DNA from 3 places in the Planococcus sp. TJ-307 genome. Region 1 is predicted to be linked to each of the others. Evidence: riboswitches for the same ligand, from Rfam matches in the RefSeq annotation. Region 1 holds a riboswitch; each other region holds the start of a gene.
The links. A riboswitch is a leader RNA that binds a small molecule or an ion and turns the genes downstream of it on or off. The one in region 1 is predicted to bind thiamine pyrophosphate.
Positions count from the first base shown of each region.

Region 2: it holds a riboswitch for thiamine pyrophosphate, as region 1 does, so the genes downstream of both, thiT (energy-coupled thiamine transporter ThiT) here and tenA (thiaminase II) in region 1, are expected to answer to the same signal.
Region 3: it holds a riboswitch for thiamine pyrophosphate, as region 1 does, so the genes downstream of both, AC4EHK_RS07800 (YkoF family thiamine/hydroxymethylpyrimidine-binding protein) here and tenA (thiaminase II) in region 1, are expected to answer to the same signal.

Region 1 covers NZ_JBZDOJ010000001.1:376,747-384,964, forward strand. The annotation lists gene scpC (succinyl-CoA:acetate CoA-transferase ScpC) at 1-673, shown strand, start outside; gene AC4EHK_RS01815 (VOC family protein) at 988-1,458, opposite strand; gene rlmN (dual-specificity RNA methyltransferase RlmN) at 1,615-2,688, shown strand; gene AC4EHK_RS01825 (ABC transporter ATP-binding protein) at 2,826-3,950, shown strand; TPP riboswitch at 3,972-4,075, shown strand; gene tenA (thiaminase II) at 4,161-4,844, shown strand; gene thiM (hydroxyethylthiazole kinase) at 4,846-5,631, shown strand; gene thiD (bifunctional hydroxymethylpyrimidine kinase/phosphomethylpyrimidine kinase) at 5,628-6,473, shown strand; gene thiE (thiamine phosphate synthase) at 6,493-7,110, shown strand; gene thiW (energy coupling factor transporter S component ThiW) at 7,107-7,589, shown strand; gene AC4EHK_RS01855 (YkuS family protein) at 7,684-8,218, shown strand, end outside.
Region 2 covers NZ_JBZDOJ010000006.1:38,532-46,749, forward strand. The annotation lists gene AC4EHK_RS17325 (M3 family oligoendopeptidase) at 1-1,547, opposite strand, end outside; gene AC4EHK_RS17330 (TspO-related membrane protein) at 1,742-2,476, shown strand; gene map (type I methionyl aminopeptidase) at 2,578-3,330, opposite strand; gene thiT (energy-coupled thiamine transporter ThiT) at 3,464-4,039, opposite strand; TPP riboswitch at 4,137-4,235, opposite strand; gene AC4EHK_RS17345 (M20 family metallopeptidase) at 4,382-5,455, shown strand; gene AC4EHK_RS17350 (hypothetical protein) at 5,521-5,667, shown strand; gene AC4EHK_RS17355 (SGNH/GDSL hydrolase family protein) at 5,874-6,785, opposite strand; gene AC4EHK_RS17360 (aminopeptidase) at 6,798-8,027, opposite strand; gene AC4EHK_RS17365 (DEAD/DEAH box helicase) at 8,024-8,218, opposite strand, start outside.
Region 3 covers NZ_JBZDOJ010000002.1:303,059-311,276, forward strand. The annotation lists gene AC4EHK_RS07765 (AI-2E family transporter) at 1-738, shown strand, start outside; gene AC4EHK_RS07770 (sporulation protein) at 803-1,222, shown strand; gene AC4EHK_RS07775 (hypothetical protein) at 1,743-2,105, shown strand; gene AC4EHK_RS07780 (hypothetical protein) at 2,269-2,733, opposite strand; gene AC4EHK_RS07785 (energy-coupling factor transporter transmembrane component T family protein) at 2,931-3,665, opposite strand; gene AC4EHK_RS07790 (ABC transporter ATP-binding protein) at 3,667-5,097, opposite strand; gene AC4EHK_RS07795 (ECF transporter S component) at 5,090-5,638, opposite strand; gene AC4EHK_RS07800 (YkoF family thiamine/hydroxymethylpyrimidine-binding protein) at 5,673-6,263, opposite strand; TPP riboswitch at 6,354-6,459, opposite strand; gene AC4EHK_RS07805 (vWA domain-containing protein) at 6,721-7,431, shown strand; gene AC4EHK_RS07810 (MFS transporter) at 7,483-8,218, opposite strand, start outside.

The DNA.
Region 1 (8,218 bases):
ATTTAAAGATTTAGAAGTGTACTCGGAAGTGCTGCAAGACTCTGTCTTTGATTTGATTGATGCCGGAAAAGTGAATTTTGCATCTTGCTGCTCAATCACTTTATCCGAACCAAAAATGAAGCAGGTTTTCGGTGAATTTGAAAACTACCGCAACAAAATCATTATGCGCCCACAGGAAATTTCCAATCACCCTGAAATCATTCGTCGACTCGGCTTGATTTCAATCAATACGGCTTTGGAATTCGATATGTACGGCAATGTAAACTCGACGCATGTATCCGGCACAAAAATGATGAACGGCATCGGCGGTTCCGGTGATTTTGCACGAAATGCCCGTCTGGCAATTTTCGTTACGAAATCGATTGCTAAAGGCGGCAATATTTCGAGTGTAGTCCCGTTTGTTTCCCATGTTGACCACACTGAACACGACGTAGATGTAGTCGTAACCGAGCAGGGCTACGCAGACCTTCGTGGACTGGCACCGCGTGAGCGCGTAGAAGTCATCCTGGCAAACTGTGTTCACCCAACGTACCGCGCGCAACTTCGTGAATACTACGATGAAGCTTTAACACGCGGCGGCCAAACACCGCATGTGTTGGAAAAAGCTTTCTCATGGCATGCAGACTTGGCTAAAAACGGCACAATGCTCCAGAAAAAAGAACAACTGGTCTAAAGAAAAGCGCAAGCGCCCGTGTAGCTCTGCCGGGCATAAGACAGCCTGGCGGAGCGGCGCTCTTTGCCGCACAGCTGGGTGGTCTTATGACCCAAAGAGCTGGGCGCTGGAGTCTGGACAATAAGAAAAGCGGAAGCGCCCGTGTAAGCTCTGCCGGGCATAAGACAGCCCGGCGGAGCGGCGCTCTTTGCCGCACAGCTGGGTGGTCTTATGACCCAAAGAGCTGGGCGCTGGAGTCTGGACAATCAAGAAAAGTGAAAATACTATATAAGTCAAAAACCAGGCTGCCTTTTTCAGGCTGCCTGGTTTTTCAATTACCGATTTCCATAAACCTCAGAGGTGCTGCGTGTGTACAGTTCAATGATATGGCCGAAAGGATCCTCGGTATAAACTAGATAATGAGGCTTTCCTTTATTAATGTTCCATATCTTGCTTCGCTGTTTGCCGCCATGCTGAACCGCCTTTTCGATTGTATCGATCAAGTCATCGACAATCAGGCAGATATGCATGAATCCAGCATGTGGTGCATAGTGTTCAGCGTGATATGTAGGATCCTGAAATTCAAAAAGTTCAATGCCGACACCACTCGAAGACATCAAATGAACATTGCGCATTTTTTTCAGTGCATCGCCTTGAAGATTTAAAGTCATCGCTTCTGGATTATCATCCGCCGCATCAAAATTGAATGGACCTGCTAAGACGTAGAAGCCGAGGACTTTTTTATACCATTCAATGGCTTTGTCCAAGTCCGGGACGGCGAGCCCCACATGGGTGATAGCGCTCATAACAACCACTCCTTTCTACTTCTCTCTACCCGCAAGAATAATAAATTAAGCAAAAAGTAAAGTTAGACTTTTCTGTCTAAACAAAAATAGTTGTTGTCAAGCGTTATTTTTAGTATTATAATAAGCAATTGTGAAATTTGAAATGAGGGTACTAAAATGAAAAATTCCATCTATGGGTTAACGATAGATCAGTTAAAAGAATGGTTTTTAGAGAACGGCCAGAAAAAGTACCGTGCCGAGCAGGTATGGGACTGGTTGTATATTAAACGTGTCACGGAATTTGCAGAAATGAACAATCTTTCGAAGGATTGCATCCAGTTGCTCGAAGACAACTTTGCCATCCGGACATTGAAAGAAACCGTCAAACAGGAATCAGCGGACGGAACAATCAAGTTCCTTTTCCAAATGCAGGATGGCAACTTGATTGAAACAGTATTGATGCGTTTCAAATACGGGAATTCAGTTTGTGTCACGACACAAGTCGGCTGTAACATCGGCTGCAGTTTTTGCGCCAGCGGACTTTTGAAAAAGAGCCGTGATTTAAACGCGGGCGAAATTGTTGAGCAAATCATGCAAGTACAAGCACATTTTGATACTCAGCAAAAAGAAGAGCGCGTCAGCCATATCGTGGTAATGGGTATTGGCGAACCGTTTGATAACTACACGAACTTGATGGGCTTCCTGAACATCGTCAACTCGCAAAAAGGCTTAGCTATTGGAGCTCGCCACATCACGGTTTCGACAAGCGGCATCGTACCGAAAATTTATGACTATGCGGACGAAGGGTTGCAAGTGAATTTAGCTATTTCGATTCATGCCCCAACCAACGAATTGCGTACACGCATCATGAAAATCAACAAAGCGTATCCAATCGAGAAACTGATGGCTTCCATTGATTACTATTTGGAAAAATCCAACCGCCGCATCACATTTGAATACATTTTATTGCGCGATGTCAACGACCACGTTGAAGAAGCCAATCAATTGGCGAAATTGCTGGAAGACAAGCGTCATCTATCATATGTCAACTTGATCCCGTACAACTCGGTTGATGAGCACGATCAGTATCAGCAAAGCACTCCAGAAGCCATTACGGCTTTCTACGACGCTTTGAAGAAAAAAGGCATCAACTGTGGAGTACGCCACGAGCAAGGCGCCGACATCGATGCAGCTTGCGGACAATTGCGAAGCAAGCAAATCAAAAAAGAGAAAAAAGTAGCAACCGTTTAATAGAACCGAGAAGAGCGTTCCTGGAATTTCAGGAACGCTCTTTTTGTTTTTCATCCTTTAGGTCTTTTTCGGCCGTTTGTAATTTACAGATAATTGTCTATAATTAAAACAACAAAGAGATAAAAGGAGAATGCGGAATGGCAGAGATCAGGATTGAAAAACTGGGAAAACGATATGATAAAGGTACTCTTGCCGTATCGGATTTTAATCTTCATATTCAAGATGAGGAATTCATTGTTTTTGTCGGTCCTTCAGGATGCGGAAAATCTACCACGCTTCGGATGATTGCAGGATTAGAGGAAATATCAGAAGGTGAATTATATATAGATGACAAACTGATGAACGAGGTCGAGCCGAAAGACCGGGATATCGCGATGGTTTTTCAGAACTATGCCTTGTATCCTCATATGACCGTGTCTGAAAATATCGCTTTTGGCTTGAAACTGCGCAAGGTAAAAAAATCTGAGATTAAACGGCTTGTCGATGATGCAGCAGCCATTCTCGGGTTAGAAGATTACTTGGACAGAAAACCGAAAGCCTTGTCAGGCGGACAGAGACAGCGCGTAGCTCTCGGCCGCGCCATCGTTCGCGATGCGAAAGTCTTCTTGATGGATGAGCCGCTGTCTAATTTAGATGCCAAGTTACGCGTGCAGATGCGGGCTGAAATTGTTAAACTGCATAGGCGGCTGAAAACAACCACTATTTATGTAACGCATGACCAAACAGAAGCCATGACGATGGCTACCCGTATCGTCATCATGAAAGACGGGTTGATTCAGCAGGTCGGTTCGCCAAAAGAAGTCTATGATTTTCCGGAAACCCGCTTTGTGGGTGGTTTTATCGGCTCTCCTGCCATGAACTTCTTTGAGGGAAAAATCGATCAAGGTACTTATATAATGGGCGACAAAGTACTGGATATCCCGGCACCGATAATGGCCACGCTGAAGAGTGAAGGCTACGAAGGCAAGTCGGTGACGTTGGGAATCCGTCCAGAGCATATTCACGTCAACAATGAAGATTTGTCAGGTATTCCGGCAAGTGAGTTTGAAGCGGTTATTACGGTTGCTGAATTGACAGGGGCTGAAACCATTCTGCACGCGGTATACGCGGAGCAGGAATTTATTGCACGTGTTGAAGCTGCGACCACCATTGAGCCCGGAGATACCGCTACGCTTGCATTTGATATGGCCCATGCCCATTTCTTTGATGAAGAAACGGGAAATCGCATAAAAGCTATAGAATTATCAGAAACTATGATATAGTAATTTCGAAAACTTAAATAAAAACACCACTAGGGGAGCCGGATATCGGCTGAGACGAGCATAAACTCGGACCCTTTGAACCTGATCTGGATCATACCAGCGGAGGGAAGTGGCGACCGTCTGCTATTTCCTTTATCGACTGCATACGCCGCTTCCCTTTACTGGGAAGCGGCGTTTTTATTTTGTCCAAAAAGAAAGGGAGATGGGAATATGACATTTTGTAAAGAAGCGAGAAAAGAATGCAACAGTCTGTGGCAGGCAAGCTTTGATCATCCATTCGTCAAAGGAATTGAAGATGGGACATTGCCGATCGATGTTTTTCGTTTTTATGTAATGCAGGACGCTTATTATTTATCGCATTTTGCCAAAGTGCAGGCCCTGGGAGCATCCAAAGCAACAGATTTAGAAACCACCCAGCGTTTTGCCGTTCATTCTGCGCATACGTGCAGTGCCGAAATGGCGCTCCACGAATCATTCATGGAGCTGCTTGAAGTCACAGAAGCAGACTGGACTGCCTTTGAGCCTTCGCCGTCTGCTTATGCTTACGTATCGCATATGTACCGTGCGTCGGCTGGTGACTTGGCCGATGTGCTGGCCGCTATTTTGCCCTGCTATTGGCTTTACTACGAGATTGGGGAACGCCTGAAGAACGCCAAGCCAGATCATCCGATTTATGACCGGTGGATTGAAACATATGGCTCCGAGGAATTTGGGGCGCTTGTCAATGAACAGATTGCCCGCATGGATCAATTGGCGGAAGGACTGCCGGAAGAACGCCGAAAAGAGTTGAAAAGCCATTTCCACAAGAGCAGTTATTACGAGTGGAACTTTTGGGACCAGGCATGGCGAAAAGAATGCTGGTCTATAGATGCTAGTGAAAAGGCAGGTGTATAAAATGATTCATCAGATCAAAAGAAAAACCCCGATTATCCACTGTATCACCAATCATGTGGTATCCAATTTTCAAGCGAACGGCTTACTGGCCATTGGTGCTTCGCCGATCATGGGAGAGGCACCGGAAGAAGCCGCAGAGCTCGCTGCTTTGTCGCAAGCCTTGTCATTGAACATCGGAACGCTGCATGCAGAGTCGCTGAAAAGCATGTTGATTGCTGGGGCGACTGCTAATCGGCTTGGAATTCCAGTAGTGCTGGATCCAGTGGGGGCAGGAGCGAGCCTCTTTCGGAAAGAGACTGTCCGCAAAATTTTGGATGCAGTTGACGTCAGCGTCCTTCGCTGCAATGCAGGAGAGCTTGCAGCTATAGCAGGTGAACAGTGGCAGTCCAAAGGAGTAGATGCCGGAGAGGGGCTTCTAGACGTCAGAGAACTGGCCATCTCGACTGCAAAAAAACTGGGCTTGCTGGTCGCAGTTACAGGAAAGACGGATGTTGTTACTGATGGAAAATCAACAGAAGAAATCCCTTTCGGCGACCCGATCATGGCTTCCATCACAGGAACGGGTTGCTTATTGAGCAGTGTGGTTGCTGCAGGAATGGCCGTTGAATCTGAAGATCCTTTGAAAACAGTTAGCCGCATGCTGCAGTTTTATGCAATTGCCGGTGAACGGGCTGCTAAACTTGCGGCACTTCCAGGTGATTTTCAGCTGGCTTTTATCAATCAGCTGGCCACCTTGACCGACGATAAAGTAAAAGAACAAATCTATTTGCAGGAGGGAAGGCTATGACTAAGATTCCGCAAACTTTGACGATTGCTGGATCTGATTCAGGTGGGGGTGCGGGGATCCAGGCTGATCTGAAAACCTTTCAAGAGCTGGGTGTTTATGGAACTTCTGTCATCACGGCAGTGACCGCACAAAATACAACAGGTGTCGCTGCTATTTATCCGATGTCCAAGGAAGCGGTGCGCGAACAGCTAAAAGCAGTGGGCAGCGATTTTGAAATTGCGGCGTTAAAAACAGGCATGTTGTTTGATCCTGGAATTATAAAAGAAACGGCTGCTGCCATCCGGCAGTTTAGTTGGCATAAGCTAGTTGTAGATCCGGTCATGATTGCCAAGGGAGGTGCCAGTTTATTGCAGCAGGAGGCGGTGGAAGCACTTAAAGTTCATCTATTGCCGTTGGCGTTTCTGGTTACCCCAAACATTCCAGAGGCGCAGGCACTGACAGGGATCTCCATTACAGACCCTGCCAGCAGGCACCTGGCAGCACAGCAGATTTTGTCCATGGGTGCAGAGGCAGTTGTTATTAAAGGTGGACACGGTAGGGATCCAAAGTACGCAGAAGATTATTTCCTGCATGCCAATGGGGAATCGGTGCTGTATCGTTCTACCCGCATTGCAACGGTGCAGACGCATGGTACTGGCTGTACATTTGCCGCAGCTTTGACCGCGGAACTCGCTAAAGGCCAAGAACTGCCGGAAGCAATTTTCATTGCAAAACAATTTATCCAAGCAGCGCTTAGGGTGCCGCTAAATATTGGAGCTGGCCACGGACCAACTAATCACGCTGCATATAAAGCAGCGATAGCAAGCCACGAAGGAGTGGAAAGCATTGAAGTTTTCCGATAAAGCAGCAATTTATTTTATAATGGGATCAAAGAATTCGGGAATACGAAATCCTCTTAAAGTATTGGAGGAGGCATTGGAAGGGGGCATTAGCTACTTTCAGCTGCGTGAAAAAGGGGAAGGCGCTTTAACAGGTACCGATTTGCTTGAATTTGCTTCGAGCTGCCAGCAATTATGCCGCGGCTATGGTGTCCCGTTTATCGTAAATGACCTTGTCGATCTGGCATTGCAAATCGATGCTGATGGTGTTCACATTGGACAGGATGATGCAGAAGCTGGGCAGGTCCGACAAAAGATTGGGAAAGAAAAGATTTTAGGTGTCTCTGTCCACTCGATAAAAGAAGCTCAATTAGCTGCAGAAGCCGGCGCAGACTATATTGGAATGGGTCCGATTTTCGGTACTACTTCAAAAGCGGATGCAAAAAGGCCAGCTGGCGTTAAAGAAATTCAGGCGGTTGCAACAGCGTTTCCGTTATTGCCAATTGTGGGCATCGGGGGCATCAAGCCTGAAAATGTGACACAAGTATGGGAGGCAGGCGTTGCGGGAGTTGCCGTTATTTCTGCAATCTCAGAAGCACAGGATATTGCACAGCAGATTGCCGCGCTGCAGCCCCAAAGTAAAGTAGGTGACGGGAAATGAACACGAAAAAACTAGTTATTATGGCAATGTTCGTTGCCATTGGAGTAGCAGGCTCTGCTTTTGTTTATTTTCCTGCGGGTGTTGCCCGTGCCTATCCTCTTCAGCATGCGATCAACGTACTGGCAGCAGTTTTTTTTGGACCGGGTCCGGCTGTGATGATCGCTTTTTTGACAGGAGTCGTTAGAGTGCTTACAGGAACCGGCTCTCTTTTAGCTTTTCCTGGGGGAATGATTGGGGCTTTACTTGCGGGAATCCTGTACGCTAGATTCGGCAAAGTCTGGTTTGCTGCTATAGGAGAAGTTTTAGGAACTGGGATCATTGCCTCATTAGTGGCCGTTCCTTATGCGCGGCTTTTTCTTGGGACAGAGTTTGGAGCGCTATTTTTTGTCCCTCCATTTTTCATCTCCAGTCTGGCTGGGGCCATATTAGGAACGGTCGTGGCAGCCCGTCTCGCAAGAGTGGAAACCTTAAAAGCATAACAAAAAATTACGGGATTTTCTGGAAGGTGTTTATAAATTCTTAATTGCGGGGAAACAGTGCAATATAGACTTTTAAAAAGGGAGTGGACAGAATATGGTAAAAATTGCAGTTGAACATCCATTTACGTCAGTACGCGAAGCTTTAGAGAAAAAAGGGTATCAAGCAGATATGCTGGAAGAAAAATCAGATTCTACGGATTATGACGTCATCGTCGTGCGCGATCAGGCAGATTTGGCTGATTACCACATGAGCGTTTCACTTGTTGAAGCTAAAGGCCGTACATTATATGAAATCGTAGAAGAAGTAGAAGAACGTCTTGTACGTGGCGGTAAAATTCAAGCGCCACAGCCTACAGAAGCTGAACGCAAAGACCATCACAGCGGTGGAGGCGGCGGATTCTTGGCCGGTGCAGCGACTGGTGCAGTAATCGGTGCAGCAGCCGGGCTTTTGTTTGCACCAAAGAGCGGCAAAGAGCTTCAAGAAATCGTCAAAGAAAAAGCTGCCAGTGTCAAAGAGCATGACGATGACAGCTCTGGTGGAGCAATGGATCAAGTAAAAGAAAAAGCTAATCAGCTGAAGGACAAAACTAGCGGCATTACAGATAAAGCCAAAGATAAAGCTGATGAGT
Region 2 (8,218 bases), on a different contig from region 1:
GGCACATAAGTAATATAGAAATGCAGTTTAGATGCCCAGAAATGCGGGTGCGTCGATGCCAATCCGCCTGCAAATCCTTCTGTCTGTGCCTGCTCCATCAATTCATTTAACCGGGATGCCGGTACAACGCCTTTTTTGCGTTCTTCATAGAAACGGGTTTCAAAAAGGAAACGCGAATGGATGTTCATAAAGAACGCCACACTGCGCTGGACTTTATCTTCCAGCAACGCAATTTTTTCTTCCTTGGACTGCGCATTTTTGACTGCCGCATCTGCCACGATCATTTCAGCGAATGTCGATGCAGTTTCAGCTACATTCATTGCATACGACCGGTTCAAAGAGTGGACAGGACGAAGCGCATAAGTATGGAACGCATGGCCAAGTTCATGCGCCAAGGTCGCTACATTGGACATGGATCCACTGTAAGTCATAAAAATACGTGACTCTTCACTCAGTGGCAAGCCGGTACAAAATCCACCTGGCCGCTTGTTCGGACGGTCTTCGGCTTCAATCCAGCCTTTTTCAAATGCTTGCTGCGCGAATTGCTCCAGCTCAGGTCCAAATTTCCCAAACTGCTTAAGAATGAATTCTGCACCTTCTTGATAAGAAAACTGCTGGGTGCTTTTTGTTACCGGTGCGTCCACGTCATACCAATCCAGTCCGTCTTTGCCCAGCAGTTTGCCTTTTTGGTTTAGATAGTTGACGAAAGGCTGCTTGTTGTTGCTAATGGCTCCCCACATAGCGTCCAATGTTTCCTGCTTCATGCGGTTGATATGCAACGGCTCCTGGAGAGGATTGTCCCATCCACGCTTTTTATAGGTTTCCAAACGGAATCCGGCGATGGAGTTTAAAGTCTTAGCGAAAAACTCTTCTTTATCTGTCCAAGCCTGTTCCAGTTTTTCGTAAGATTCTTTTCGCACTGCTGCGTCTTTGTGTGAGCTTAAGTTATTTGCCTGCCCAACGGATAACGATTTAGGTTCACCATCCACAGTAACCGTAACTTGGATTTCTCCAACCAGCATATCGTACAACTGGCTCCAGCTATGGTAGCCATCTACGCCTAAAGCGGTAATCAGGCTTTCTTCTTGTTCAGACAGCAGCATCTTCGCTTCTTCGCGCCATTCGTTCAAAATAAAAGTGAACTCCCGCAACGATTCTTCTTTGAGCAGCTCTGTCCATACCCCTTCTTCTGTTTTCGACAAATCTTGTTGAATTTTTTGGAATGAATTTTGAAAGCGCGCTGACAGAGAAGAAGCCTCACTTTCCAAAACGCCTGCTTTTTTATCTTGTGTATTCTGAGCCATCAGACAGCCGATAAATGCACCGGATTGGCTCAGATGCCGCATCACACTGTTCATGTGTTCAAGTAAATCGGCTACTTTTTGAGCATCTTCTTTTTCAGTCGGCACTTCAAATTGGTGGACCAACTGTTCGAATGCAGAAATTTTTGTTACTGCTTCGTCCATATGCAGCCGTAATTCCTGTGATTCACTGCCTCCTGGAAATAGCGTATCCAAGTCCCATACTTCCGGATATTTAACTGTCATGACATTGCCCCCTGGTAAACTAAATTTTCTAAAAATGCTCCTTTAGTATATCATTTTTCTTTCCGGAATCGGAACATTATTCCACTTCTCGAGAAAACACTTCACCTTATCGCCATTTCTAGGAATTTTTTTGGAAAAGGATATTTGTTGATTGAAACGGCTACCGTTATACTGAAATGAAGGAGGGATTCCGCATGATTCGTATTTTGCTTATGACAATCGCTTTTATATCCGTAGTTGTCATGAATACTTTAGCAAACACCTTGCCATTGAATAACCAAACCACAGGCGAAATTTCTAATCGGCTTCTCGTCCTATTTACTCCAGCTGGCTATGTATTTTCGATTTGGTCTATCATTTATCTATTGCTGGCTGTTTGGATCATTGCTTTCTGGGTGCGTTTTAAAAAGGGAGAGATTCCTTCATCCAAGATCGCTTTGTTTTTCATCTTAAGCTGCATCTTTAATATCGGCTGGCTGCTGTTGTGGCATTACGAGTTTTTTGCTTGGTCAATCATTGCAATGCTCGGATACCTGGTAGCGTTGATCGCCCTTTACCTGCAATATGGAAATTCGGAACGAACTTTTACTGAACGGCTTCCAATTTCAGTTAATATGGGTTGGATCAGTGTTGCAACCATTGCCAATATCAGCTTTGTTCTGACTTATTACAATTGGAGCGGATGGGGACTCAGTGATCAGCTCTGGACAGTAATCATGCTGACAGTGGCGACTGCACTCGCTTTGCATATTCGCTTCCACCATTTCGATATTCCGTTTGCCGCGGTCTTCATCTGGGCATTTATCGGAATCGCCGTCAAGCATGGTACAGGTGAAATGCTGGTAACAACAGCCTCTCTTTTCCTGAGCGGTGTTATCTTAACCGGTATTTTGCTCATCAAAAAAAGAACGGCTCCAGCAGTTCAATAAAACTGCGGACTACTCGATACAAACGAGTAGGTCCGCAGTTTTTTTGCAGAAAAAAAGATCCGGTTTATGGACCGGATCTTTTTGTTTCTCTATTTAATTTGTTATTTATCCAGCTTGGTAAGCAAAATGGGTTCGCCTTTTGTGACAAGAACCGTGTGCTCAATCTGCGCCACCAAAGATTGGTCCGGCGTAATAAATGTCCAGCCATCGCCAGATTCTACAATGTGCTCGGCTTTCTGCGAGATAAATGGCTCTACTGCCAGCACCATGCCTTCTTTCAGGATGGTCGTCTCCCATGCATCGTAATAATTTAAAATGTGCTGAGGAGCTTCGTGCAACGATTTGCCGATGCCATGGCCGGTCAGATTCTTGATGACGAACAATCCTTGTTCTTTTGCTTCGCGTTCAACTGCTTTGCCGATTTGGTTAAGCTTTGCACCAGCTTTTACTTTTGTCATCGCACGATCAAAAGCCGAAGCAGCCGCCTCACAAATTTTTTCTTTGTCCGCATGCCCTTCCCCAACAACAAACGAAATGCCAGTGTCAGAGAAATAACCTTCGTATGAGCCGGAAACATCGATATTCACAATATCCCCATCCTGGATTACGCGGTCGCCCGGAATGCCATGAGCTACTTCTTCGTTAACGCTGATGCACGTAAATCCTGGGAAATCATATTCCGATTTCGGACCGGAAACACCGCCAAGCTCCTCAAAAAGTTTACCGCCTAATTCATCAATTTCCTTGGTAGTGACGCCGGCTTTGGTTGCAGCCTTCATCGTTTCCCGAATTTCAGCTACCATTTGGCCAGCTTTTTTTAACATTTCAATATCTTTTTCATTAGTTGCTATCATCAATGACCCTTCTTTCAAGCTTTTCTATTCAAGAATTATACCACAAAATTAAATCACAGGCTCCTGGTTCGGTCCATTTTATCCCTTGCGTTGGCATAGAAAAGAAGGCTGTCCAAGGACAGCCTTCCCATTTTTAGGCTTCTGCATCCACCAGCTTTGGGGCTGCCGCAAAAAGCGCAGCACAGACAAAAGCCGCCAGCAAAAATACCGGTATCATATAAGTTGCATTGTAGATGACCGAGTAGATGACCACATTGCCTTCAGCAAACATGCCGAAGAACAAGATCCCCGTCACCACGTGAACGAGATAACGAAGCGCCGAAGCAATCAATACACCCAATACAATTACCGTAAGCATCTTACCGGTTTGTTTGGTTTGTGCATGCTGCAAGTATTTTGTGCGCATGACGCCTGCCAGACCTACCACTCCATATGCCAAAAGATAGTCCAACAACACTTGCATGACGACGAATCCAAATGACAATGGTGTGACCGAGATAAAACCGGAAACAATTTGCAGCAGACCCACAAGGAATCCCGTCAGCACACCGGCACCGACTCCTCTTCTAAAAGCGATCAATACGATTGGAATCATCACCAGACTGACAGATCCGCCTTGTGGCATCCGGAACGAAATAAAATCCAGAACAAACCCAAGAGCTGCGAAAATGGCGATTTCCATCATTAACAAAACTTTTTTATTTCTCATGACTTCCTCCTTAATGTGTGATGCACATCACCAGAAGGGCCGTGAATAAAACCATATTAAAAACGACGCCAGGACAGAGCCTGGCGCCGTTGTAAGGGCCGGTTTCCATCCACATCCCTGCGCAAGTGTTAACTTACAGGTTCAAAGGGTAAGAACAATTTGTTCACTCTCAGCAAAAGCTCCCCTTGTGGTGTATACAACTATTTGACTTTCACCTGTATTGTACACAAGCCTCCTCTTTAATGCAAGGCTGTTTTAAGATAGTCTGATAGGGTAAAGAAATGAATAGAAAAGCTAATTGAAAGGTGGTGGAGGCAGCCGAGATTTCGGGCTTGCCAAAAAATGATTGAACTATTAAAAGACTTAATCAAAATTCAAAGTGATACAAAAGAAGGAGCAAACGAGGCTCTTCTTTTTTGTGCAGATTGGCTGAAGGAAAAAGGCGAAACGGTCACTGTCCATGACAACGAAGGCTATTTGATGTTGACCGCAACTAAAGGCCAAGGCGAAGAAACTTTAATTTGGAACGGCCACGTAGACGTTGTCCCAGGCCATAAAGAACAATTTTCTCCAGTCGAAGAACAAGACCGTCTTTACGGACGGGGGTCTGCAGATATGAAAGCCGGGGTTGCCGCAATGATGCAGGCGTTTATTGAACTCGACAGCAGCAGCCTTAACCGTATCGTTCAACTGCATATCGTAACCGATGAAGAAATTGGCGGCCGCAACACGTCCAAGTGGCTGGTTGAACAAGGATACCATGGCAACTTTGTTATTTGCGGAGAACCGACTGGACTGAAAGTTGGCCTGCAGTCCAAAGGTATTTTGCGGATGGATATGACGTTCAAAGGCAAACCTGCCCACGGCAGCCGTCCATGGGAAGGCATCAATGCCATTGAATCGGCGATGAAGTTCCATATGGCGATCACGGATCTGCCATTCCGAAAAGAATCAACCGAATATTACGAGCACCCTTCCGTCAACCTGCCAATCATTAAAGCAGGCGACCGCTATAACGTTGTTCCTGAAATTTGCGAAATGTCATACGATATCCGCTTTATGCCAGGACAGGACAAAGATGAAATAATCCGTCAACTGGTAGAACTGGCTGATACATTAGATGTCGATATGGAATATAAAGCTTTAGGCTCTACACCTGCACTTACTACGACAAAAGAAAATTTATATATTCAAAGTTTGCAAAAAGCGATTTTGGACACAACTCAACAAGAACCCGTTTTATTCGGCCAGCACGGCGCAGCAGACACCCGCTACTATGCGGCAGTAACCGGCGGCGAAGGTGCTATTGAATTTGGCCCGAGCGGCGATGATTGGCATGGCAACGCTGAATATGTGTTGATTTCAAGTGTCCATTCTTATAAAGATATCTTGTTGGCACATGCGCAATCTGCATAAAAGGTTTGCAATCCGAAGAATTCGGGAAAATGATAAGTATTAACCCCATGAATGGAGAGATTTAAATGGCAATTGGCAGACTATTGAAATCAGCGATAAAATACGGACCGATCGCGTACCCGATCATTCGTAAAGTTTTAAATAAAAGAAAACAAGGCAAAGCTGGACAATCAGCTCCTCAACAGCCTGATACGCGTGGCAGAAAACGCTAAAATAAAAAAAGTTCCGGCATACACATGCCGGAACTTTTTTTTGGATTAAGAAATCAGCTTAAAATTCACGGGCGCTTCCGCTTTTCTTTGTCCAGACTCCAGCGCCCAGCTCTTTGGGGCATAAGCCAATCCAGCTGTGGGGCAAAGAGCGCCACACTGCCGGTCTGTCTTATGCCCAGCAGAGCTGCACGGGCGCTTCCGCTTTTCTAGATATAAGGCATTGCTTCGCGCAGTGCAAAATAACCGGTTGGGCTATCGTCAGAAGGCCGCTGTGCTGTTTCGTCAGCTTCGTTATCCTCAGCATTTTCTGGCTCTTCCTGATCCTGTGCTTCCATAATTTGCTCGAAAGACAATGGGTTCGGCGGCGGCATTTCAAAATCTTCCACCGTCCAAGCTTCCTGGTATTCACTGAAAAACGCATTCGCCATGGCCTGATAACCCGCTGCATTCGGATGAACATCCGCTGGATTCGGAACTTTATCCACTGCATTTGAACCAAATGATTGGTCTACTGATACAAAAACAGCCCCTGCCTTTTCAGCCGATCGCTGAAGAATTTCATTGAGCCGGTCAAGCTGTTTGGCAGTTCCGTTCTTTTGGCTGTCACGAACGTGCGGGTAAGCAAAGTAATACCCCATCACGTAAACCGTTGCTTCAGGGGATTTTTCCGTGAGTTCTGCCAAAATCAAATCCATATTTTGTCTTGCCTCGTTAAGCGCAAAATCCACTTGAACTTGTTGGAAAGTCAAAGACCCCTGTGCCGCGTCTCCCTGGACAAGGCGCAAAAGATCGTTTGCCCCGGCCGAAACAGTAATAAGATTGGCTGAAGACAACACTTCTTCCGCTTCCTCACTTTGGATGCTGTCTAATACATCTGATGTGGTGAATCCTGGAAAAGCCAAGTTTTTCGAATAAAATGCCACCGGCTGATTGCGCGACAGCTCTTGGGCGATCAAATCTGCGTAACCGGCATCTATTTGGCGGTCAGGCGTCTGCCCTGCTGCAAGTGAATCGCCAATAGCGATATAAGCCGCTGGAATTTGAAGTTCAGCCTGTGCAGCAGCTGTTCCGCTAAACAGCAGAAATCCGGCCATTGCCGCTATCCAATACTTCTTCATTTCAATCACCTCTTAGAATGCCCAGTTTCCATTGCGGAAGATGGGCTCTTTTGAACCATCTGCTGTAATGCCATCAATATCCATCTTGTCACTGCCAATCATAAAATCCTCATGGACAATCGAAGTATTCAAACCGATGGCTGCCAATTGTTGGCGTTCCAAATCACGCGCATCTTCGTAGCAAGTTGGATAAGAATCACCAATTGCCAAATGATTCGAAGCATTTTCATCAAACAGCGTATTGTAAAACAGTATGTTCGAGTCAGAAATCGGCGAATGGTACGGCACTAAAGCCACTTCTCCCAAATAAGCTGCTCCCTCATCTGCACTGATCATTTCGTTGAGCAGTTCTTGCCCGGTCTCCGCTTGTGCGTCGACAATTTTTCCTTTTTCAAACGTCAGCGTAAAGCCATCAATCACATTCCCTTGGTACACCAAAGGCTTGGTATTGCGGACCGTGCCATCCACTCCGTGTTTTAACGGGACGGTATACACTTCCTCTGTTGGCATATTGGCGATAAACGGATTGCCTTGAGGTGTTTTTGACGCGCCGGACATCCAAATATGCTTGTCCGGCAGTTCGATCGTCAAGTCTGTTCCTGGAGCACTGTAATGTAATTTCATGTAGCGTTTTTCGTTCAATTGAGAAGCACGCTGCTCCAGCAGCGCGATGTGGTTTTTCCACGCTTCGACCGCATCTCCTTCACCAATGCGAACCGTTTGGAAAATAGCCTGCCAAAGAGCTTCCATCTGCTTCTCCGCGGGCAAATCCGGAAAAACTTTTTGCGCCCATTTCGGCGATGGAATGGCTACAATTGACCACGCGACTTTATCGGTTCCAACTGCCTGGCGGTAACGTTCCAATGCTTTTCCGGCAGATTTTTGCGAATCAGCCAATCGTTTCGCTGGAATTCCAGTTAACAAATCCGGATCTTCTGCATCAATCCATAGGAAAGAACCGCCCGTATTGATTACTTCATCACGCTGGACGACAGACCATTCCGGGTATTCTGTGAACGCATCATCAGGCGCCAATTCGAAATGTGTCCGTGTCTGCACTGGGTCTTCGTAATTGACCTGTACTCGTTTAGCACCTGCTTCATAGGCTTTTCTGACAACCATTCGCGTAAATTCCAGTGTATCGGTTGTTGTGTTGATGACAACTACTTGTCCTTTTTGAACATTCAACCCTATCGAAACAGTCAAGTCAGCATATTGTTCAAGTTTCTCCTGGAAGTTCATCGTTTATTCCCCTTTGCCGCAATCGTTTTGCTGGAACCTTCGATCAATTTCCCGCCATGGATTACTTTCTGGACGGTTTTCGAAGGCAATTCTTTAGTGAATTTTTTGTAATGGCGTTCATCGGAATATGCCAAGAGGGTCAACACTTCCCCGTCCGCTCCGGCTCTTCCTGTTCTGCCTGAACGGTGCAA
Region 3 (8,218 bases), on a different contig from region 1:
TTTACCGTGGATACCTTGCTGTCAACATTGCCAGGCGACATTGCTGACACATTGCAAAATACAGTGACTACAATCATTACGGGGGTTACAGGTTTGATTTCGACGATTACTGGTGTTATTTTGTCAGTGGTCATCGTGCCCTTTATTTTGTTTTATCTATTAAAAGATGGAGATAAGCTGCCAGAGTATTTCTTGAAGCTGCTGCCTCCCAGATTCCGTGAAGATACACGCGAAGTGTTTACGGAAGCAGACCGGCAATTGGGTGCCTACATACAAGGCCAATTGATTGTTGCGTTTTGTATTGGAGTTATGGTTTACATCGGTTTCCTTATTATCGGCATGGACTACGCGCTTCTTTTGGGTGTTTTGGCGATGGTGACAAGCGTGGTTCCTTATATCGGCCCTGCCATTGCTATTGCGCCAGCAGCGATTATTGCGTTGGTCACTTCACCTTTTATGCTCGTTAAACTTGCAATCGTCTGGACGGTTGTGCAGTTGGTAGAAGGCAACTTGATTTCTCCGCAAGTTATGGGGAAAACATTGTTTATTCATCCAGTAACAATTATATTTGTGCTGTTGACAGCAGGTTCCTTGTTTGGAATCGTGGGGGTTATATTAGGGATACCTATGTATGCCTTGCTGCGTGTTCTGGTTTCTCATTTTTATAAACTCTTTAAACGCCGCTACAATAAACATGAGATCAATTTGGAAAATCAATATGACTACACCGAATTGTAGTATTGTTTTAAAAAAGTATTATTGTGGTATATAAGTACTAACAAAAGTTGGAGGGTTCTGCGTTATGAAGTTCAAAAATTTTTTATCATCTATCGGCATAGGCTCGTTAAAAGTGAACACCGTTGTGGAAAGGCCGCATTTAGAAGAAGGCGAAACGTTAAATGGTACCATTTATCTTGATGGCGGCGATGGCGAACAGACCATTGATTTTATCGAGTTAAATGTAGTTAAGCTTGTAGAAGATACAAGAGACGACAGCGATTTTGATTTTTATGAAACTGTTGTCGCGAAACAATCGATGGAATTTGCAGGTTCAGTCAAGTCAAAGGATACAGTCATGCAGCAATTTGAAATTGTACCAGATGAACGTTGGATTTTGGAAAGTACAAACGCAAAGTTAATTTTGCGGACAATTGTTCATGTGAAAAACGGAGTCAATGCAAATGATGAAGATGATATCACATACGGAACTTTAGAGAGCTGAAATTTCAGCTCTTTTTTTTATGTGTTTTAACAGGACGACGGCTGTCGAGTGGATGCTTTTCGACCCCACTTGTAACTTTCTTTTTTACTTTAACGTTGCGGGAAAGCTTTGTACACATGTACTGAGTTTACGTATATATCGAAAGATGATATTGATAATCATTCTCATTTATGTTAAAGTAAATGATAACAGCAATTAGCAATCACAAAGAACAAGGTGGACTTTTGTTTGATTGCTGGATTTCCCTAAAATAGCCAGCCATCAGCAGAGACAGGCCGTGACCCTGAATTTGTTGGAGGACAGGTTGCTGTTATCGAGTGTTAGTGTCATTTCGTTTTGCATTTGGAATGTCTCAAGAAAATACTAGAGACATTAGAAAATCCCATATGCAAATAAAGACGATCGGGGCTGCTGTTTGAAGATGCGCTGCTCAGTATCTTCAAACAGAAAGAAAACCCGAAATAGTTGGTTTATTTAGAGAAGAATACGTCGTACATCATCCAAATGGGAGCGGAAGCAGATGAATAAAACGATGATGATACTGGTATGTACTTTATTTTTATCAATTGGAGTTGAATTCCATCCGAACAATCTAAAAGTGGAGGGTCCTGACCTTTCGACCGGTCAAGTGCCTGTTGTCATCTGGTCAACGATTAAAATACCAGATTTGTTGCTGCAAGATTCTATTTATCCGATATTTCAACTTAGGGACATTGATGCAAAAGTAGCTGGAGTGTCCACTGTGGGAGCAAAAAATGAAGTCGTCAAAGCCGGCCTGGATGCAGAAGCAGGACGTGTGAATTGGGGAACAGCTATGATTGTATTTCTTGTGGCTATTTTTGTTTATTTGATCAATAAAAGCAAAAAACAAGATATTGAGTAAGGTCATACGGACATGTTGGAGCCGTGTAAGCATACATAGTTTAGGATTCATTCAGTTCAATTCAAAAACCAATGTCGAAGCAAGCCCTCAAAGGCGCAAGTTTCAACATTGGTTTATTTGTATGCCATAACTTACGTGAAAGGTTTTTGCTTTTTCAAAAGCTTTACTTTAAAGGAATGTTGTAAATCATTTTGGCACCCAATGCCTTTATTTCGATATGAGGAGACAACGATTTTAAGGAAGTTATTTTTTCCAATGCTTCTTTCTGTGCATCTTCGAAATTGGTATGGCCTTCAATCGTTGGAATTGGCTGGATTTCAAATGGAGAAGCAGGAGAGTGTTTAATAAATAATAATATTATGTAATCCAAATGAATGGATGTCTCCATAAACACGTCAGGTTCGATCAATAATTCATTGTCAGGAAAATAGCTGATTTTATCTTCACCAATTATGGCAATTCTTTTTAAAATCCATAAATACGGTTCTCCATTAGAATCGATAGATGAGACTCTGGATAAAATAGTTTCCAGATGCTGTTCGAACAAGGAGAGTGACTGAGGGTGATTTGGTGCGAAGACAAAGTAAATACGATTGTCTTGTTCGTCAAGCAGCTGAAATTCATTCACAGTAATTCCTCCCATCCAATAGGATCATGTAACTGCTTTCATTATAAGCGATTAAAAGATTCTAAACAAATCTTGTATTTTACTTACTATGTAAATTACTACATAAGGAATATTTTCAAAGTTCAATACAAGTAATAAACAAAAAAAGAGAAAAACCCTCAAATTAGGATTTTTCCCTTAAGTTTACCGCCAAACCCTTAATTCAACCAAGTTCCTATAAGGCAACTGGAGGAGAGAATGAGTAGAAAAACACCGGTCATGAGAAAATCAATGCGACCGATTTGAACCTGGTGGTAGAAAGCGATTCTTGGTTCGCCTGTAAAGCCGCGCGCTTCCATAGCAAATGCAGACCGCTCGGCTTTGCGTACAGCTCCCGCAAGCATCGGTAATAAGATATGGCGCATGGCTATTAATCGCTGCCAGCTGTATTTTTCAATTTTAGCTCCGCGAAGTCTCTGAGCCTGCTGGATTTGAAAAAATTCCTCTTTCATAATGGGCAGGAACTGATAGCCGACCATAACCCCGTATGCAAGCTTAGGTGACAGTTTGAGCTGTTGCATCAGGCTTAAAATAAACTTAACGGGATCAGTGGTGAAGGCAAAGAGGAGAGACAAGGTAGAAAATGCCATAACGCGAAATGCTAACGACAAAGCCTGTGACCATCGCTCTTCGGTTATATCAATTCCGGCAAATGACCAAATGACGATCCCATCGTTTGACTCACCAAAGACGAGCGTTGTCCATAGGTAACCGATTGCTCCTATGGTAAATGGCAGCATGAACAATAGCCAAAGCTTCCATTTTGTACGGCTCATCGTTAGTTGGAGCAAAATGAGGCATATCCAAAACAAAAATGGAGTCCATGGATTGAAGAAAAACGCGATAACCAGCATGGATAAAGTGACTACAATAAATTTGATGGATGGATTCATGTTATGCAAAAGATCTCGCAGCAGGTCCCACTCCTTTCGGAGGCAACAAATGGTGCATCAGCAACAGCCCGTCGTTGCACCAAACTTCATTTGCCGGAAATTTCCCAGTCATTTGGCCGTCTTTAACCAGCAGCACCGAGTCAGCTAAACTTGCTGCAAATTCCATATCATGCGTGATGATCAAAAAACTTGTCCCCTCTTTCGAACCTTGATCAATTAACTCAAAAAGCTCAAGCAAAGCAGCCGTATCCTGGCCGGAAGTCGGTTCGTCCATCAGCAGCATTGGCCGTTTGTCGGCAAGCATAGCGGCAATTGCCACACGCCGTTTTTGCCCGTGGCTGACAGCGAATGGATTCGCGTCTTTAATTTCTTCAAGGCCGAGGCGCAACATTAAGAGGTCTAAGTCAGTCTGACTAGTGGCCCCTGAAAAAGCGACTTCTTGCTGAATGCTTGGCGTCATGAACAAGTATTCTGGGGATTGTGGCACATAACCAATTCCATCTGATTCGACCGTTCCTGCCGATTTTTTGTAGATTCCGCACAAGGCTTTTATAAGCGTTGATTTGCCGCTGCCGTTTGGGCCAGCAACCACAACCAATTCACCTCTGCTGACAGAAAACGTGAGCGGTTCGAGCAATTGCCTGTCTTTCATGGTGACTGACAGCCCGTCGGCGCGCAAAGCAATCGCTGGTTGTTTAACAGAATGACGTATTGGAAATGACACTGGCTGGCTGGAGCTGAACTTTTGATCGCTCACTATGCGGCCATCACAGCTTAATTGAATTTCACGCTCAAAAAAAGAACCCCAACTGTCCAAACGGTGTTCGACTGCGATAATGGTCAGGTTGGATGCTTGCTGCAATTTCGCCAGCCACTGGACAAATTGCTTTGCGGTATACGGATCCAGATGAGACAAAGGCTCATCCAGCAATAAGACTTCCGGTTCCATGATCAGTGCACATGCAGTCGCTACACGCTGTTTCATTCCACCGGACAAGGATTGAATAACGGCATTCCGCATATGTGCCAGTCCCGTAGTTTCCAAAACTGCTGTGATGCGCGGCTCCATTTGGGCAAATGACGTCTGCAAGTTTTCAAGGGTAAAGGCAAGTTCGTCCTCAACCGTTGGCATACAAAATTGTGAGTCAGGATCCTGAAAAACAGTGGCAACGCGATGATTGATTTCACCAGCAGTGTAACTGGCAGCCGATTTTCCGAACAACTCCATTTTGCCATCGACTAAGCCATCGCAATTGTCCGGATACAATCGATTCAGCAAATAAAGCAATGTACTTTTGCCGCAGCCGCTTGGACCGGTTAGAACGAGCCGTTCACCAGGGGAAACTGAAAATGAGAGGGCACTCAAAGTCTTTCTCTCGTTTTCAGGAAAGCGAAAAGACAGCTTTTCCAAAGTGAAAACTTTTTCAGGCATTCACATCACCTTTTTTCGCACGTGCAATGGCGTACCCGCGAAGCGAACCAGTCGCAAGCAGTGCATCACCAATATACTTTCCGCCAATGCCTGCGATAATTGCACCGCTTAAAACACGAATCGTGAACATTAATGCAACAAACGATGGATCGAGCGCTGCGTAGCCTGAGACAAAATAGCCGTAAATAAAGCTGAAAACAGCTGAGCCAATGCCGGCAAGCATCAGTATGAGAATATTGAAATGCTTGTAGCCGGTTAATGTGAATACTGCTTCAGCACCAAGCCCTTGGATAACTCCTGACAAGATCAAACGGGGACCGACCGCATTGCCAATCAATACTTCAATTGTCGCCGCCATGGTTTCGGACAGGAAGGCAGCTCCGGGCTTACGAATGATGTACATGCAGATGATCGATACAATAAACCAAATGCCAAAAATCCATTCATAGGCGAGCGGACCAATCAATGCTGCCCAAATATTTGCAACGTGCAAAAACAGCAAGTACACGATGCCAAAAACCACTGCAAATAGCGACATCAACACGACTTCTTTTAATTTCTACGATTTCAACAAATCAAGCACCTCCATGAGAGGGGCTGTTGATGCTCATCGATACGGTCATGACCAAATGGCGATGTTCTTCGGAGCAGGCATGTGTAAAAGATTCTTCGTAAAAGGCGAACACATCATGAATGTCTCCGTGAATGCCACTGGCATAATGCATGGAGTCATTGAAAACACCCTTTTGCTTGGCACGCTCAACTTCCCGATAAATAACGGTCATGTAATCCGGGTTGTTCATTGGGTATAAAGCAAACTGGGAAGACACGTATTGCTGAGTACTATCAGTGTTTAACAGCACATCGTCTTTTTCGAGATAGACGTCGCCTGATGAATCGCCTGGACAGCCGATTGAGAACGTACCAGACAGCGCCACATGTGCTCCAGTTTTCGCAGTATGCAGCGCCAGTGCCTTGGCAACATTGAAGACGTGGTTCTGCTTTCCGCGGATGACTGTCGACACATCATCGGTATGCATCCAGACATTTGAAGTGTCGGTCTCGTTTAACGCTCCTTTAATTACTTGAATAAAATCGCCGGTCATCGGATGCAGCGAAAAACGAAATCCGACAATTGGGCTAGTTCCGCATTGCAATGGTTCCATAACAATATTCCTCCTAAAAATTTGCACAAAAAAGACCGCATCCGTGAAGATGCAGCCATAATCTACAAATAATTACAAAAGGAATTATTTCAGAAATGCGCCGCACTTCCTCACGCAGGTATTATCCTGATCGAGTTATGAGGGATCGAAGCTTGCGCTTGCATCTCAGCCATAATGGGCACCCCTAGTGCAGAAAACGGTATGCGGTTTTTGTGTTCGGGTTGTTCCCGATGGGTTTAGTGTAGAGGAAGAGGTTGAAGATGTAAAGAAGAGATTGGAAAAAAGTAAAGGTGGCAGTTTGAAAGGATGTTTGAAATCACTCCGGACGCTCTGGGTATGGCTTCTGCATAAGGAGGGAAGAACTAGTGTTTACAAATTTAAATATTTCCAATATTTCCTTTTTAAGTTTGGGGATCTTCGCTATACTAAAAACAAGATGATAAGAGGAGGCTATTCAATGAGTACGATTTCCCTTAAGAAAGAAACGGCAAGTATTGTATTGGAAAAAAAGAAGTTAACAGGGGTTGTGGCAAAGGTTGGCATTGTGCTAGATATTACAGGGTCGATGCGGAAGCTTTATCGTGATGGTGTGGTGCAAGAAGTGGTTGAACGTGTGCTTGCGGTAGCGAGCCAGTTTGATGATGACGGTGCACTTGATGTTTGGGTTTATGACCATGAGTTTTCCCGTTTGCCGGCGGCTACCGAAGCCACTTTTATGGGCTATGTGGAAAAGAATATTTTGTCCAACGACAGTGTCCACAAATTCGGTCGGAACGATGAACCGAAAGTGATGGAAGACGTTATTCAGAAGTATATTAAAGAAGAACCGAGTGAAGACCCAGTCTTTTTGGTTTTTATCAATGATGGCGGATGCAAGTCAGGCATCAAGAAATTCATCGTAGAATCCTCTGATAAGCCGATTTTCTGGCAGTTTATCGGTATAGGCGATTCCAACTTTGATGTGCTCAAAAAGCTTGATAAGATGAGCGGGCGCGTCGTCGACAACGCTAACTTTTTCCATGTTCCCGATATTAACGCAGTGACCGATGAAAAACTGTACAATCAAATGCTGAATGAGTTTCCCCAATGGCTGAAAGAGGCGAAAGAAAAAGGGATCTTCCAAAAAAAACGAAAATCGCCATTGGATTTTCTATTTAAAAACAGATAAAAGCTCTGATAGAATCAATCGATTCTATCAGAGCTTTATTTAGTAATGTAATTATTGTTCATAGCCGGTATTGAATGTCTGACTGTTTGTCTGTCCAGTAACGGGCTTTTTTGTCGGACGAGTCAAAGAAAATACAGCACAGCCAAGAGCAATCAGTACAATCGCAGCACCTACCCATGCCGTACTAGATACCGAGCCGGTTTGTGTCAAGGTGATGCCGCCGATGGCCGAACCAAGTGCGATGCCAACCTGTAGAGCGGAATTGTTAAAGCTTTGCTGGATGTCCGATGTGTCTGGGTCAGTTTCAATCAAGTAGCTTTGTTGAGGAGGAGCGAGGCTCCAGCTCAGTGCTGCCCAAATGACCATTACCGGCAGGAAGGCAACGAGAGAGAATGTCGTGAGCGGAAGCAGAAACAAAGCAACAGCAAACGTTGAAATGACAATGATGATGCTTTTTTTCGAGCCGATTGAATCGGACATGATTCCGCCGATGGCACCTCCACTAACTGCCGCAATCCCAAATACCAAGTAACAAACACTGATCCAGAATGAACTTAGCTGCAGGTTGCTTTCCAAAAACGGGGTGAAATAAGCATAGACCGTGTAATGGCCGGCAAGCATGAACATGGTGGCGAGGTGGGCTGTACCGATTTTTGCACTAGCTACCGCTTTCAGCTGCTGTTTTAACGGTACCGCTGTACCTCCAGCTATCGGCTGGATAAAGCGTGCTATCAGCGCCATGGAAACGAGGGACAAAGCAGCAATTCCAAGGAAAATGACGCGCCAT